DNA from 4 places in the Kitasatospora sp. NPDC088783 genome. Region 2 is predicted to be linked to each of the others. Evidence: riboswitches for the same ligand, from Rfam matches in the RefSeq annotation. Region 2 holds a riboswitch; each other region holds the start of a gene.
The links. Region 2 has a riboswitch for cobalamin ahead of ACIP60_RS06580 (prenyltransferase/squalene oxidase repeat-containing protein). Riboswitches for the same ligand answer to the same signal wherever they lie in the genome.

Region 1 (3,721 bases), on a different contig from region 2:
CGTCCGTCGCGGGCGGGACGTCAGCCGGTCAGTTCTGCCCGCAGGGTGCGGGCGGCGGCGACCAGGCTGTCGATCGAGGCCCGGGTCTCGGTCCAGCCGCGGGTCTTCAGGCCGCAGTCCGGGTTGACCCAGAGGCGCTCGGCGGGGATCGCGGCCAGCCCGGCCCGCAGCAGTTCCAGCGCCTCCTCGGGGGAGGGGACGCGCGGGGAGTGGATGTCCCACACGCCCGGGCCGACCTCGGCGAGGTAGCCCGCCTCGGCGAGTTCGCGCGCCACCTGCATGTGCGAGCGGGCGGCCTCCAGCGAGATCACGTCCGCGTCCAACTCCTCGATGGCGCGCAGGATGTCGCCGAACTCGGCGTAGCACATGTGGGTGTGGACCTGGGTGTCGGCGCGGACCCCGGAGGTGGTGAGCCGGAACGCGTCGGTGGCCCAGTCCAGGTACGCGGGCCAGCCGGAGCGCCGCAGCGGCAGCGTCTCGCGCAGCGCGGGCTCGTCGACCTGGATCACGGCGGCGCCCGCCGCCTCCAGGTCCGCCACCTCGTCGCGCAGGGCGAGGGCGACCTGCCGGGCGGTGTCGGCCAGCGGCTGGTCGTCGCGGACGAACGACCAGGCCAGCATGGTGACCGGGCCGGTCAGCATGCCCTTGACCGGGCGGTCGGTGAGGCCCTGCGCGAAGCGGTACCAGTCGACTGTCATCGGGTGCGGGCGGGAGATGTCGCCCGCCAGCACCGGCGGACGCACGTACCGGGTGCCGTAGGACTGCACCCAGCCGTGCCGGGTGGCCAGGTAGCCGGTGAGCTGCTCGGCGAAGTACTGCACCATGTCGTTGCGTTCGGGCTCGCCGTGCACCAGCACGTCCAGGCCCGCCCGCTCCTGGTAGGCGACCACCTCGCGGACCTCGGCCTCCATCCGCTTGCGGTAGTCCGCCGCGTCGATCCGTCCGGCGTTCAACTCGGCGCGGTCGGAGCGCAGTTCGGCGGTCTGCGGGAAGGAGCCGATGGTGGTGGCGGGCAGCAGCGGCAGGCCGAGCCGGGCCTTCTGCGCCGCGGCGCGGACGGCGTACGGGGCGTCGCGGCGGATGTCGGCCTCGGTGACGGCGGCGGCCCTGGCCCGGACCGCCGGGTCGCGGGTGATCGGGGAGGCCGCGCGGGAGGCCAGGTCGGCCCGGTTGGCGGCGAGTTGGGCGGTGACGGCGGCGGTGCCCTCGCGCAGGGCGCGGGCCAGCAGGGCGGTCTCGGCGGCCTTCTGCCGGGCGAAGGCCAGCCAGCGGCCGATCTGCGGGTCGAGGTCGCGCTCGGCGGCGGTGTCCAGCGGGACGTGCAGCAGTGAGCAGGAGGGGGCGACGTCCACCGTGTCGGCCAGGCCGAGCAGGGTCGCCAGGGTGGCGAGGGACTTCTCCAGGTCGTTGATCCACACGTTGCGGCCGTCGACCACCCCCGCGACCAGCCGCTTGCCGGGCAGGCCGCCGACGGCCGCCAGGTCGGTCAGGTTGCCCGCCGCCGGGCCGGTGAAGTCCAGCGCCAGGCCGTCGACGGGGGCCTTGGCCAGGGTGATCAGCGCCTCGCCGAGCCGGTCGAAGTAGGAGGCGACCAGCAGCCTGGGGCGGTCGGTGAGCGCGCCCAGCTCCCGGTAGGCGCGGGCGGCGGCGTTCAGCTCGGCCGGGGTGCGGTCCTGCACCAGCGCGGGCTCGTCGAGCTGCACCCACCCGGCGCCGGCCGCCCGCAGGTCGGCCAGCAGTTCCGCGTACACCGGCAGCAGCCGGTCCAGCAGGGTGAGCGGCTCGAAGTCGGCGGCCACGCCGGGCGCGGGCTTGGCGAGCAGCAGGTAGGTGACCGGGCCGAGCAGCACCGGGCGGGCCCGGTAGCCCTGGCCGAGCGCCTCGCGCAGTTCGCCGACCTGCTTGGCGGAGTGCGCGGCGAAGACGGTGTCCGGGCCCAACTCCGGCACCAGGTAGTGGTAGTTGGTGTCGAACCACTTGGTCATCTCCAGCGGCGCCACCTGCTGGGTGCCGCGCGCCATCGCGAAGTAGCCGTCCAGCGGGTCGGCCTGGTACGCGGCCCGGTGCCGGGGCGGGACCGCGCCGACGGCGACCGTGGTGTCCAGCACGTGGTCGTACAGCGAGAAGTCGCCGGTGGGGACTTCGGTGATGCCGGCGCCGGCCAGCTGCCGCCAGTTGGCGCAGCGCAGTTCGGCGGCGGTGGAGTGCAGCGCGTCGGCGGTGACGGTGCCCCGCCAGTAGCCCTCGACGGCCTTCTTCAGTTCCCGGTTCCCGCCCTGGCGGGGGTATCCGTGGACGGTTGCCGCGGCTACGGACTTCGCAGTCAAGGGGACTCTCCTCGCGAGCCTTGATCCTGGGTCCGGTGCACAGGAGGCGCGGAAGGGTGCCGAGACCGGGCGGTGCCGCGCTCGACCGCGCCTGCCCGCCTGGTGTCCGTACCGACCCGCCCTCGAGGTCACCGGTCACCGGGTGCGAACGGTCGCACCCGGGCAACGGGCAGGTCTTCGGACTCGCGGGCCCGCCCGGGGAGGCTCGACGCTCCCGGGCACCTACTGGCCGTCGCTTCCCAGGCCCGTCCGGACCCAGTGCGTATGACGGCGGTCGTTCCCACTCACCGCTGCGGGGCAGTCCCGGATTCCCACCGGGTTCCCTCTTGCGACGCCCTGCCTGGCGGACAGGGCGAACCAGTTGCGCGGCCAGTGTAGAACGGACCGGGCGTTCTCCGGTGCGAAGTGCGGCAGCTGTCCGGTCCGTGGGACGCGCGGGCGAACGGCGGACGGCGGACGGTGGTCAGCCGGTGCCCGGGCGGTGTTCAGCCGTCGGTGCGGCGCAGCAGGTAGCTGTCCATGATCCAGCCCTTGCGGGTCCGGGCCTCGGCCCGCAACTCGGCGATCCGGTCGGCCTGTTCGGCCAGCGGGCCGGAGACCAGGATCTCGTCCTCGGTGCCCAGGTACGCCCCGTAGTGGATGTGCACGCCCGCCGGGTCGATGGCGGTGAACGCGGCCTGCCCGTCCAGCATCACCACCGCGTCCTCGGCGCCCGGCCCGAAGCCCTCGGCGGCCAGCCGCCGCCCGGTGGTGATCCGCACCGGCCGCGCGGTGCGGGTCAGCGTGGTGCGGTGGCGGGCCGCCAGCACCGAGACGCTGCTGACGCCGGGCACCACCGTGTACCCGAACCCGGTCCGCCCGCGCGCCAGGACCCGGTCCAGCACGGCGGTCACGCTGTCGTACAGCGACGGGTCGCCCCACACCAGCAGCGCGCCCGTCCCGCCGTCCGGGAGCTCCTCGGCCACGGCCCGCTCCACCAGGTCGGCCCGCCGCTCCCGCCACTCCTCGACCGCCTCCGCGTACCCGGCCGCCGACCGGTCCCGCGCCGGGTCCACCAGCTCGACCACCCGGTGCCCGGCCCGGCCGTGCTCGGCGATCATCTCCCGCCGCAGCCGCATCAGGTCCTGCCGTTCCTCCGGCTTGTCGAGCAGCAGGAACACGTCGGTGCGGCCGATCGCCTTGACCGCCTCCAGGGTGAGGTGGTCGGGGTCGCCCGCGCCGATGCCGATGACGAGAAGAGTACGCATACCGGCGATTGTGCCTGCTGCCCGGCGCGTCCACCGGCTCGGGTCGGCGCTCCGGCCGGCAGCCCCCGGCGCGCGGAGCCCGGCGGGGCGTCGTGCGCGCGCGGACGCGCGCTGGGCCATCGGACGCACTCCGGCGGGCCGCGGCCG
Region 2 (3,721 bases):
GCCTGCTCCGGCACCACCGGCGTCACTGTCGTGGTCGACTTCACCGCCCTCGGCGGCGGCATCCAGACCGGCTGCGCCCCGGGCGACCCGGCCAGCGGCCTGGCGGCGCTCACCGGCGCCGGGTTCTCGTACGCGTTCCACCCGCGCTACCCCGGCTTCGTCTGCACGATCAACAGCCTGCCGACGACCTGCACCAACCCCAGCGGCAGCGCGTACTGGTCGTACTGGCACGCCCAGCACGGCACCGCCTGGACCTACAGCAGCCTCGGCGCCGGGAGCTACAACCCGGCGCCCGGCGAGGTCGAGGGCTGGTCCTTCGGCGCCGGTGCGCAGCCGGGCATCACCGCGCCCTGAGCGGCGGAACGCCGGCGCCCGGTCCCCGGACACGGGGCCGGGGACGGGGCGCCGGACCGATCAGGGCGCGCTGGTCCGCCGCCGCCGCCGCCGTCCGACCAGCCGGTCGGCGAGCAGCCGGTCGGCGCGCACGACCGCGACCGAGGCGTCGAGCAGGCACTGCGGAACGCGTCGGCCCCCGGCCGGGGCCGGGCACACGTCGAGCACCGCCTGGCCGACCTCGCCGCCGTGGCCCTCGACCGACTCGAAGCCCCCGTCCGCAACCGGCTCCAGCACCCGCGGTACCGACCCGGCATCCTCGACGGTTCCACGGCCGGCACCGGCCCGAACCCCGACACCCCGAGCTCCCCTGACGGACCGAAGTCGGTCACGCTCGTGCAGGACCGAGCCTTCAGCCCACTCGTACCTGACGCTCGGGGCGGCCGGTCTCCGGGTCGAGGGCCACCACGAACACCTCGCCGCCCTCGGTGGTCAGCTTGATCCGGTCGGGTCCGTCCCACTGCGCCGAGGCCAGCGCGTTGTCGGGGGCGTCGCCGTTGAAGTAGCCGACCCGCCACCGCCGTGCGGTCAGGCCGGAGCCGGCGTCCACCGAGACCCACCAGAGCGGATCGATCACCGCGGTGCCCTCGTGGATCACCAGGCTGCGGTCGGAGCGGCCGGGAGCCGGCCGGTCCGCGGTCTTGTGCGGCGTGCTGCCGAAGCCGAGCAGTGCGAAGGGCGAGGCCAACAGGGTGCAGCCGAGGATCGGGACCAGCAGCAGTCTCCTGGTCTCTCGGGAACGGAACCCGATCAGGACGGCGAGGACGATCAGCACCAGCACTGCGGCACCGTACGCCGGCGGGTGGTGGAAGACCTCGACGAGCACCACCAGTCCGCCGTCCCGGGCGGCTTGAGCTGCGGCGTAGGCCAGTGCGACGAGCAGCATCGCCAGCGTGATCAGTCCGAGCGCGATCGGCCGTCGCCTGCGCCGCCACCAGCATGGCCGACCCGGGGGCACGCGCACCTGCGGAGGCGGTGCGGGCCGTGGAGGGTGGGGCGGCGCCGTGGTCTGCGGGGGAGGGGGAGGCGGACCCACTGCCCTCTGTGCCGCCTTGCCCTCGGACACCGGTGGCTCGGGGACCGGGTCCCTCGTTGCTCGACCGCTCTCGTCCACAGCCCCGCCCCCGGTCATGACACCCCGCCGAGTTGATCAACCTAGGGGGACAGGCTACGGCTCGGACCCGCCGATCCAACAGGGCTGACTTCGGTTCGTCAGGGGAGCTCGGGGCATGGGGGGTTCGGGCCGGTGCCGGCCGTGGAACCGTCGAGGGCGTCGGGTCGGTACCGCGGGTGCTCGAGCCGGTTGCGGACGAGGGGCTGATCTGCCGTTCCGTCCTCGTCGCGGGCCCCTTTTCGCCGCCTGCGGCGTGCTGGTGGGCGGCCGCCGCCCGGGTCGCGCGGGTCGGCTTTCGCTCGGGGTGCGCGGTCGGCGGGCATGCGGACTCGGGGTGCCGGAGAGCCCCGCACCGCTGCGCGTCAGCCCCGGATTCGCGCCGGGTTCCCCCGCGCGGCCAGCCGGGACGCTACCGCGCCGCACCCCGGTCCGCGAGCTGGCGCGGGCGACATGACGCCCCGTTGACTCCCCGTCGCGCACCATGGTCTGATGAACGGGTTTTTCACCCTCGGCAGTCAGGGGAAGCCGGTCCGAATCCGGCGCTGACCCGCAACCGTAGATCCGCCCCCACCGGGACGGATGAGCCGGAATGCCTGCGCCGAGGGGTTCGTCAGCAACAGATGCGTCGTCGCGGACTACGACGCGGTGCAGAGCGGCTTCCCCCTCCGGGCCCGGCTGCCACGCCGCCGTACTCCCGCCTCGGCCTACCACGGGGAGAGTCGCCGGTGAGGGTCAGCAACACGCTTACGAGCCACGGCCGCGGAGGCCGGCGGCGGACGGCCCTGGCCCTCACCTCCGCCCTCGCGGTCACCGCCGGCGCCACGCTCGTCCTCGGCCAACCCGGTCGGGCCGCGGCCGACCCGATCGAGGACTGCACGGCCACCACCGGCGCGATCGTCGCCGTCGACTCCGGCCACTGGGACGGCGGCGCCGTGCGCGGCTGCGACGCCCACCCCGCCACCGGCACGAACCCGCTGCACAACGCCGGGTCCACCACCACCGGCACCCGGCACGACGGCCCCGCCTCCGTCTGCCGCCTCGGCAGCAGCACCTTCGGCAACGGCGCCCAGTACCCGACCCCGGCCGAGGAGCCCTGCGTCGACGCTCCGCAGGCCGTCGCCCGGCAGAACGCGGACGCCGGCTTCGCCCCCGACGAGTGGACCCACGACTCCGACCCGGTCGCCACCGAACAGGCGATCCCCGGACCGGCCACGCCGAGCCCCCGGCCCGGCCGGACGCCCGACCTCGCCAAGGGCGGCGCCTACCTCACCGACCCCGTCCGCCTGCTGGACGGGCACTACTACGAGGCCTTCCCCGACTCCGGGTTCGCCGACTTCGGCCTCACCGTCGACGCCGCCTACGCGCTCGCCGCCACCGGCACCGACGACGCGGCGCTGCGCCGCATCGTCGACTTCCTCGACCGGCAGGGCAAGGACGGCAGCGAACGCACCGTCAACGACTGGACGGCCGTCGGCACCGAGTACGTCGGCGGCGGCTCCGTCGGCAAGGAGGCGCTGCTCGCCGAGATCGTCGGCCGCGACCCGCGCGCCTTCGGCGGCCACGACCTGATCGCCGCCCTCGACCAGGCCGTCTGCGACCACGCCGACACCGACAACGGCTGCGCCGCGCAAGGCAATTACCTCTGGGCCACCTCGGTCTTCTCCCAGTCGCTCGGCATCCTGGCCCAGTTGAGAGCCGACGACACCGAGCACGCCGCCGCGCCCGTCGCCTACCTGAAGGGCCTCCAGGCCGCCGACGGCTCCTGGCCCAGCCTGATCCCCGCCTCCGGCGACTCCGACGTGGACAGCACCGCGATGGCCGTCATGGCGCTCGCGCTCGTCCCCGGCGAAGAGGCGGCCCGGGCCGTCGACCGGGGCCTGGCCTGGCTGGCCGCCCAGCAGCTCCCGGACGGCGGCTTCCCCGGTGCGGCCGGCGACTCGACCAACTCCGCCGCCCTTGCCGTCCAGGGGCTGACGCTCCGCCAGTCCGCCTACGCCGAACGGATCGCCAGGGCCATCGAGTTCCTCGCGGCCGAGCAGAACGCCGACGGCGGCTTCAACGTCGCCTCCACCGGACAGCAGGGCTCCGACGTCCGGGCCTCCACCCAGGCGCTCGGCGGCGCGACCGGCCTCTCCTTCGGGACGCTCCACCGCGACCTCGACGGCACCGCGCCGACCGGCTCGCCGTCGCCGTCGCCGTCGCCGTCGCCGTCCC
Region 3 (3,721 bases), on a different contig from region 2:
CACCATCCGGCGGGCGATCGCCCGGGCCACCTCGGCGCCCTGCACCTTGCGGACCAGGTGCAGGCAGGCGTCGATGCCCGCGGCGGTGCCGGCCGAGGTGATCACCGGGTGGTCGTCCACGTACAGCACGCCGGGTTCGACGGTGGTCAGCGGGAAGCGCTCGGCCATCAGGTCGGCGTAGCGCCAGTGGGTGGTGCAGCGGCGGCCGTCGAGCAGGCCGGCCGCGCCGAGCAGGAAGCTGCCGGAGCAGATCGACAGCAGGTGGGCGCCGCGGTCGTGGGCGGCCCGCAGCGCCGCGCAGACCTCCTCGGGGTAGTGCGCGCGGATGCCGGTGGCGGTGGCGATCACCAGGTCGGCCCCGGCGATCCGCTCGGGGCCGTGCGGGACGTCGACGGTGAAGCCGGAGTGGGTGCGCATCGGGCCGGGGCGGTCGCCGACCAGGGCGAAGTCGTAGACCGGCAGGCCGCTCTCGCTCCGGTCCAGGCCGAACACCTCGCAGGCCACCCCCAGTTCGAAGGGGTGGACCTCCTCCAGCACCACGACGGCGACGTTCTCCAGCTTCCGCATCCGGCCAGCATGGCAGTGGCAGGATTTCGTGGCAATGGTGCGTTCCTGCCACTCGTCCGGCCCCGGCCGGGCGCGGACAGTGGAGGCATGACCACCGCACTCGCCCTGCTGGGCCTCCTCGGCAGTTTCGGACTCCTCGGCGTCCTGGTCGGCCGCGACCTGGACCGCAACGGCCGGCACGGCCGCGACGACGTGCACCGGCCGGGCGGCTACCCGTTCGACCCGGACCTGGCCGACCCGCGCCGTCGGCCGTCCGGCACACTGTCCGGATGCGCTCCCCGACCGTCCGCCGCGCCCTCGACCGCGACCTCGCCGGAGCCGGGGAGGTCAGCGTCGAAGCCTTCGTCGGCGACGGCCACACCCGCCCCGACTCCCCCTACGCCGCACTCCTCCGCGACGCCGCCCGCCGCAACCGGGAGGCCGAGCTCCTGGTCGCCGTCGACGACGGCGGGGCGGTGCTCGGCTGCGTGACCTTCGCGCCCGGCGGCACCGCGTGGGCGGACGTCGCGCACCCCGACGAGGGCGAGATCCGGATGCTCGCGGTCGGCGCGGCGGCCCGCGGGCGCGGCGTCGGCCGGGCCCTGGTGCGGGCCTCGATCGCGCGCAGCCGGGAACTGCGGCTGGCCGGGATGGCGTTCTCCACCCGGCCGTCGATGACCGCCGCGCACCGGATCTACGACGCCCTGGGCTTCGTCCGCAGCCCCGCGCGGGACTGGTCGGCGGCGCCCGGCACGGACCTGTGGGTCTACACGACGCGGTTCTGAGGGCGGGCCCGAGCAGGGCCCCGAGCCCGGACCCGAAGCCGTCCGCGGGCCGTCCGCGGGCGGGCCCACGGGCCGTCAGTGGGCGGTTCGCGGACGGTTCGTGGGCGGTCGGCGGACGGTTCGTGGGCGGTCGGCGGACGGTTCGCGGACGGTTTCGTTGTCTACGCGCGGCACCGCCGACGCGACACGCGCTACTACATCTGGTGCTTCCAGTTCCAGCCACCACAACATGTATGCTCACTCTCGCTGTCGACGCAGGGGAATCCGGTGCGAATCCGGGACTGCCCCGCAACGGTGAGCGGGTTGCTGCGACGCCCGCGCAGTCCGAGGACCTGCCGACGGTGTGCGACACGGCATCCCCGCAGACGCCATGCAGCACAGCTTTGCCGTCCGGTCTCGCGGGCGGACCGGGGGTGGTCTTCGCGCGCCGGAACGCGTTCTCGTTCCTTCGTGCCGCCCTCCCCTGGCCGCGTGCGGTGCCGGACACCCCGAGCCACGTCCGCCGCCACAGGAGAGAGTGCGCCTTGACCGTCGCCGCCTCAGTCACCCTGCCGTCCCAGGGATCCGCCGACGCCTTCACCGACCCCGGTGCGGCGCTGCTCCGGCTGCTCACCGACCGCAGCACCGACCTCCCCCAGGTGGACCCCGGCCACGTCGCCGCCGCCGCGCTGCGCGGCCGCCACGCCGGCTCGGACTTCGCCGAGCTGCGCGGGCTGGCCGTGGAGGCCGCCGCGTCGATGATCGCCGAGGACCCGCAGTACTCGAAGCTGGCCGCCCGCCTGCTGGCGCTGGAGATCCGCGACGAGGCCGCCACCCAGGGCGTCACCTCGTTCTCCTCCTCGGTGGCCGTGGGCCACGCCGAGGGCCTGATCGGCGACGCCACCGCCGCGTTCGTGGCCGGGCACGCCGGGCTGTTCGACTCGCTGATCGACGAGGCGGGCGACGACCGCTTCGAGTACTTCGGCCTGCGCACCGTCCAGTCCCGCTACCTGCTGCGCCACCCGATCACCCGCAAGGTGGTCGAGACCCCGCAGCACTTCCTGCTGCGGGTGGCGGCGGGCCTGGCGGTCGGCACCACCGAGGAGTCGGTGCGCGAGGTCGCCGAGCTGTACACCCTGATGAGCCGGCTGGAGTACCTGACCAGCTCGCCGACGCTGTTCAACTCCGGCACCCGGCACCCGCAGATGTCCTCCTGCTACCTGCTGGACTCGCCGCTGGACAACCTGGACTCGATCTACAACCGGTACGCGCAGATCGCCCGGCTCTCCAAGCACGCCGGCGGCATCGGCCTGTCCTACTCGCGGATCCGCTCCCGCGGCTCGCTGATCCGCGGCACCAACGGCAAGTCGAACGGCATCGTGCCGTTCCTGCGCACCCTGGACTCCTCCGTGGCGGCGGTCAACCAGGGCGGCCGGCGCAAGGGCGCGGCCTGCGTGTACCTGGAGACCTGGCACGCCGACATCGAGGAGTTCCTGGAGCTCCGCGACAACACCGGCGAGGAGGCCCGGCGCACCCACAACCTGAACCTGGCGCACTGGATCCCGGACGAGTTCATGCGCCGGGTCAACGCCGACGCCGACTGGTCGCTGTTCTCCCCGGCCGACGTGCCGGAGCTGGTCGACCTGTGGGGCGCCGAGTTCGACGAGGCGTACGTCAAGGCCGAGCTGGCCGGCAAGGCCGTGCGCACCATCCCCGCGCAGACCCTGTACGCCCGGATGATGCGCACCCTGGCGCAGACCGGCAACGGCTGGATGACCTTCAAGGACGCCTCCAACCGGGCCGCCAACCAGACCGCGCTGCCCGGCCGCACGGTGCACTCCTCGAACCTGTGCACCGAGATCCTGGAGGTCACCGACGACTCCGAGACCGCGGTCTGCAACCTCGGCTCGGTCAACCTGGGCGCGCACGTCGCCCCCGGCGCCACCGCCGCCGACCTGCTGAACGCGATGGACTGGGACCGGCTGGACGCCACCGTCCGCACCGCGGTGACCTTCCTCGACCGCGTGATCGACATCAACTTCTACCCGACCACCGAGGCCGGCACCTCCAACTCCCGCTGGCGGCCGGTCGGCCTGGGCGTGATGGGCCTGCAGGACGTCTTCTTCCAGCTGCGGATCGACTTCGACTCCGCCGAGGCCAAGACCCTCTCCACCCTGATCTCCGAGCGCATCATGCTCACCGCGTACGAGCGCTCCGCCGACCTGGCCGAGCGGTTCGGCCGGCACGAGGCGTACGGCGAGACCCGCGCCGCCCGCGGCCAGCTGCACGTCGACCACTTCGGCAGCGCCGACCCGCGGTGGACCGGGCGCTGGGAGGCGCTGCGCGCCCGGATCGCCGAGGTCGGCCTGCGCAACTCGCTGCTGCTGGCGATCGCCCCGACCGCGACCATC
Region 4 (3,721 bases), on a different contig from region 2:
GGCCGGCGGGTGCTGGTGCTGACGCTGGGCGCGGCGTTCGCCTTCGGGGCGGTGCTGGCCCTGGTCGCGCACGCCGGCGCGGGCGGCGCCCTGCTGCTCACGCTGTGCGTGCAGCGGCTGACCAACGCGGTGGTCGGGGCCGGGATGCTGGCCGCCGCGGCCCGCCGGCGGCCCCTCGGACTTTCGGCGGGCGCCCGGTCGCTGCCCGCGCTGACCGCCGTCGGGGTGGCCGACGTGGCCGCGAACGGCCTGTACGCGGCCGCCTCGCACCTGGGGTCGGTGGCGGTGGCGGCCGTACTGGCCTCGCTCTACCCGGTGGTCACCGCACTGATGGCGCGCGGCCTGCTGAAGGAGCGGCTGCTGCGGGTGCAGGTGGTGGGCGCGGGCCTCGCGGTGGCCGGGACGCTGATCCTGGCCGCCGGCTGACGCGCCGTCAGGACGCGCCCGCCCGCGGGCCGCCGAACGTCCGGGAGCGCTTGGCGATCCGCCAGTAGCCGATCGCGGCGGCCCAGACCACCACGAACAGGCCGACGATCACGAAGCCGACGTTGTCCAGGCCGAGGCCGGCGATCCAGCCGGTGACGGGATCGGTCAGGCCGAACTTGTCGTGCAGCACGGCGACCAGCTCGATGGTGCCGATCACGAAGGCCACCGCGATCGACAGCCCGGTGATGGTCAGGTTGTAGTACACCTTGCGGACCGGGTTCGAGAACGCCCACTGGTAGGCGATGTTCATGAACGTGCCGTCCAGGGTGTCGAACAGGCTCATCCCGGCGGCGAACAGCAGCGGCAGGCAGACCACCGCGTACCAGGGCAGGCCGGAGGCCGCGCCGGAGCCCGCCATCACCATCAGGGTGACCTCGGTGGCGGTGTCGAAGCCCAGGCCGAGCACCATGCCGACCGGGAACATCTGCCCGGGGCGGCTGATCGAGCGGGTGGCCCGGTTCAGCAGCCGGGCCAGGAAGCCCCGGGCGTCCAGGTGCTTCTCCAGCTCGGCCTCGTCGTACTCCCCGGCCCGCATCGCCCGGAACACCCGCCAGATGCCCAGCAGGGCGACCAGGTTGAGCGCCGCGATCAGGTAGAGGAAGGCGCCGGACGCGGTGGTGCCGACGGTGCCCAGCACCTGGTGGGTGGTCGAGTCCTCGTCCATCAGGGTGCCCGCCAGCGCCGCGCCCCCGGCCACCAGGGCGGCCATCAGCACCACCATCGAGGAGTGGCCGAGCGCGAACCAGAAGCCCACCGAGACCGGGCGGCGGCCGTCCGCCATCAGCTTGCGGGTGGTGTTGTCGATCACCGCGATGTGGTCGGCGTCGAAGGCGTGCCGCATCCCCAGGGTGTACGCGGTGACGCCCAGGCCGACGCCGAACACCTGGGTGCCGACCCGGTAGTCGTGCGGCACCACCAGGAACAGCAGCGTCCCGAAGGCCACCGCGTGCAGGGCCAGGATCACCGCCATCAGCCCGGCCGTGCGCAGGGTGTCCTCGCGCCGCCAGCGCAGGGCGGGCAGGACGGCGACCGGGCCGGTCCCGGCCAGGGTCGATTCGGGCGCGGTCATCCGCGGATCACGCTCCAGCACCTCGTGGATCACTTCGTGAGATGCCGTGGCCGGTCTCCTGGCTGACGGGGTGTTGCGCGCCGGCGCCCGGCCTTCCCGGCCGCGGGGGCCAGTGGCACGGGGTGGGAGCCGACGACTCCCCGATCACAGTGGCGAGGGCCGCTCCGGACTCCCGTGCCGCGCACTCGCGTGGCGGACACGGTGCACCGGCTTCCCGAGCACCACGGCCCGCCCACCGTAGGCCCGCCGCGGGTGCCGCGGCAAGGGCGCACCCGGGCCGGGGTGGCGCAGATCACGCCTGGTCAGCGGTGTGCTGACCACCGGTCAGGCCATCCAGAAGAAGACGCAGGTCATCCGCTTCTCCTCCAGCGCCGTCCCGTGGTACTCGGTCGCGGTGTGGATCAGGTTGGCGGTGTAGAGCAGCAGCCGGTTGTAGCGGTGCGGGACGGCCAGGTCCTCGGTGAAGGAGTCCGGCGGGACGAAGCGGGTGCCCAGCGCGTCCACCAGGTTGTTGTGCGGGGCGACCACGCTGTTGCCGCCGAGCCGGCCGCCGGGCAGGCTCTGCCGGTAGAAGCTGGTGCCGCAGCGCTTGGGGACGGCCGGGTTGAGGTACAGCACGGCGGCGTAGCGGCACAGCGAGCGGGAGTCGGTGTGCGGGCGCGGCTCGCACTCCCCGGCGCCCACCACCTGCACGCAGTTGTGGTTGAAGGTGCCGCCCTCGGCCTCGTCCAGCGCCCAGATCCGCGGCGCGCCGGTGGCCTCCCGGACCAGCTCCTCGACCCGCGCCAGCTCCGCCGGCTCCAGGCCGGGCATGGCTCGCAGGCCCGGCCAGGACTCCGGCTTGTGCGGGTAGCCCTCGTCCCAGTCGGTGCGCGCCAGGTGCCGGGCGCGCACCGCGTCCGGGTCCGGGAGGACGTCGTCCAGGACCCAGTAGTCACGGCCGCGGGTGGGCTTGCGGTACGGCAGGACCGGGAGCACCGGGGCGGGGCGCCGGTCCTGGAACGGGAGAGCGGGCATGGACCCGACAATAGGAGCGGCGTTCCGGGGCCTCGCCCAAGATCCGGTCAACCTTGCGTCAAGGCTTGCCCGTGACGCGGCGTCAGGACCGCTGGCAGCGCGGGCACCAGAACAGGTTCCGGGCGGCCAGCTCCTCGGTGCGGACCGGGGTGCCGCAGACCAGGCAGGGCCGGTCGTGCCGCCGGTACACGTACACCTCGCCGCCGTGGTCGTCCACCCGCGGCGGGCGGCCCATCGCCTCCGGGGTGTGCTCGGGGCGGACGGTGTCGATCCGGCCCGCGGCCACGCCGTCGTGCATCAGCGCCACCAGGTCCGTCCAGATCGCGTCCCACTCGGCCCGGGACAGCTCGCGCCCGGGGCGGTGCGGGCTGATCCCGAGCCGGAACAGCACCTCGGCGCGGTACACGTTCCCGACGCCGGCCAGCACCTTCTGGTCCATCAGCAGCGCGGCCACCGTGCTGCCGCTGCGGGAGACCCGCCGCCAGGCCGCCTCCCCCGACTCCCCGGCCCGCAGCGGGTCCGGCCCCAGCCGGCGGTGGACGGCCGCCTTCTCCTCCGGCGTGAGCAGCTCGCAGGCGGTCGGCCCGCGCAGGTCGGCGTACCCGGTGTCGTTGACCATCCGCAGCCGGACCTGCCCGACCGGCTCGGGCGCCTCGCCCGCCCCGAACGCGTACTTCCCGTACAGCCCCAGGTGCACGTGCAGCCAGTGCTCGCCGAAGCCCAGGAACAGGTGCTTGCCGTGCGCCTCCGCCTCGTCCAGCACCCGCCCGTCGATCAGCGCGGCCCCCTCCGCGAAGCGCCCCTGCGGGCTGGAGACCCGCACCGGGCGCCCCCCGAACAGCTCGTCGTTCCGCCTGGCCAGGCGGTGGATCACATGCCCCTCGGGCACCGGCGGTCAACTCCTCGGTCGTGGTGGTCGCGAGGAGTCCATTGTCCCAGGGCGCTCGGACAGGCCGGGCGGCCCGGTTCAGAGGGCGGCGGCGGCCTCGCGCAGGGCGGCGAGTTCGGCCAGGGCGAGGGCGGTGAAGTCCTGGCCGGGGCGGGCCGCCCAGTGGGCGAGGGCGGTGCGCAGGGCGAGCAGGGTGAGTTCGGCGGTGAGGACGGCGGCCGGGTCGGGGACGCCGCGCCCGCGCAGGGCCGCGGTGAGGG

Region 1: it holds a riboswitch for cobalamin, as region 2 does, so the genes downstream of both, metE (5-methyltetrahydropteroyltriglutamate--homocysteine S-methyltransferase) here and ACIP60_RS06580 (prenyltransferase/squalene oxidase repeat-containing protein) in region 2, are expected to answer to the same signal.
Region 3: it holds a riboswitch for cobalamin, as region 2 does, so the genes downstream of both, ACIP60_RS09635 (ribonucleoside-diphosphate reductase subunit alpha) here and ACIP60_RS06580 (prenyltransferase/squalene oxidase repeat-containing protein) in region 2, are expected to answer to the same signal.
Region 4: it holds a riboswitch for cobalamin, as region 2 does, so the genes downstream of both, ACIP60_RS28550 (HoxN/HupN/NixA family nickel/cobalt transporter) here and ACIP60_RS06580 (prenyltransferase/squalene oxidase repeat-containing protein) in region 2, are expected to answer to the same signal.

Annotation. Positions count from the first base shown of each region.
Region 1 covers NZ_JBIVKJ010000005.1:43,505-47,225, forward strand. Annotated here, with positions in the region: gene metE (5-methyltetrahydropteroyltriglutamate--homocysteine S-methyltransferase) at 21-2,327, opposite strand; cobalamin riboswitch at 2,478-2,704, opposite strand; gene cobF (precorrin-6A synthase (deacetylating)) at 2,813-3,574, opposite strand.
Region 2 covers NZ_JBIVKJ010000002.1:482,564-486,284, forward strand. Annotated here, with positions in the region: gene ACIP60_RS06565 (hypothetical protein) at 1-354, shown strand, start outside; gene ACIP60_RS06570 (hypothetical protein) at 415-630, opposite strand; gene ACIP60_RS06575 (hypothetical protein) at 746-1,279, opposite strand; cobalamin riboswitch at 1,825-1,897, opposite strand; cobalamin riboswitch at 1,986-2,124, shown strand; gene ACIP60_RS06580 (prenyltransferase/squalene oxidase repeat-containing protein) at 2,233-3,721, shown strand, end outside.
Region 3 covers NZ_JBIVKJ010000003.1:244,085-247,805, forward strand. Annotated here, with positions in the region: gene ACIP60_RS09625 (helix-turn-helix domain-containing protein) at 1-567, opposite strand, end outside; gene ACIP60_RS09630 (GNAT family N-acetyltransferase) at 837-1,331, shown strand; cobalamin riboswitch at 1,548-1,686, shown strand; gene ACIP60_RS09635 (ribonucleoside-diphosphate reductase subunit alpha) at 1,856-3,721, shown strand, end outside.
Region 4 covers NZ_JBIVKJ010000012.1:76,213-79,933, forward strand. Annotated here, with positions in the region: gene ACIP60_RS28545 (EamA family transporter) at 1-426, shown strand, start outside; gene ACIP60_RS28550 (HoxN/HupN/NixA family nickel/cobalt transporter) at 434-1,555, opposite strand; cobalamin riboswitch at 1,586-1,796, opposite strand; gene ACIP60_RS28555 (DUF6445 family protein) at 1,880-2,572, opposite strand; gene ACIP60_RS28560 (Fpg/Nei family DNA glycosylase) at 2,655-3,461, opposite strand; gene ACIP60_RS28565 (helix-turn-helix domain-containing protein) at 3,540-3,721, opposite strand, start outside.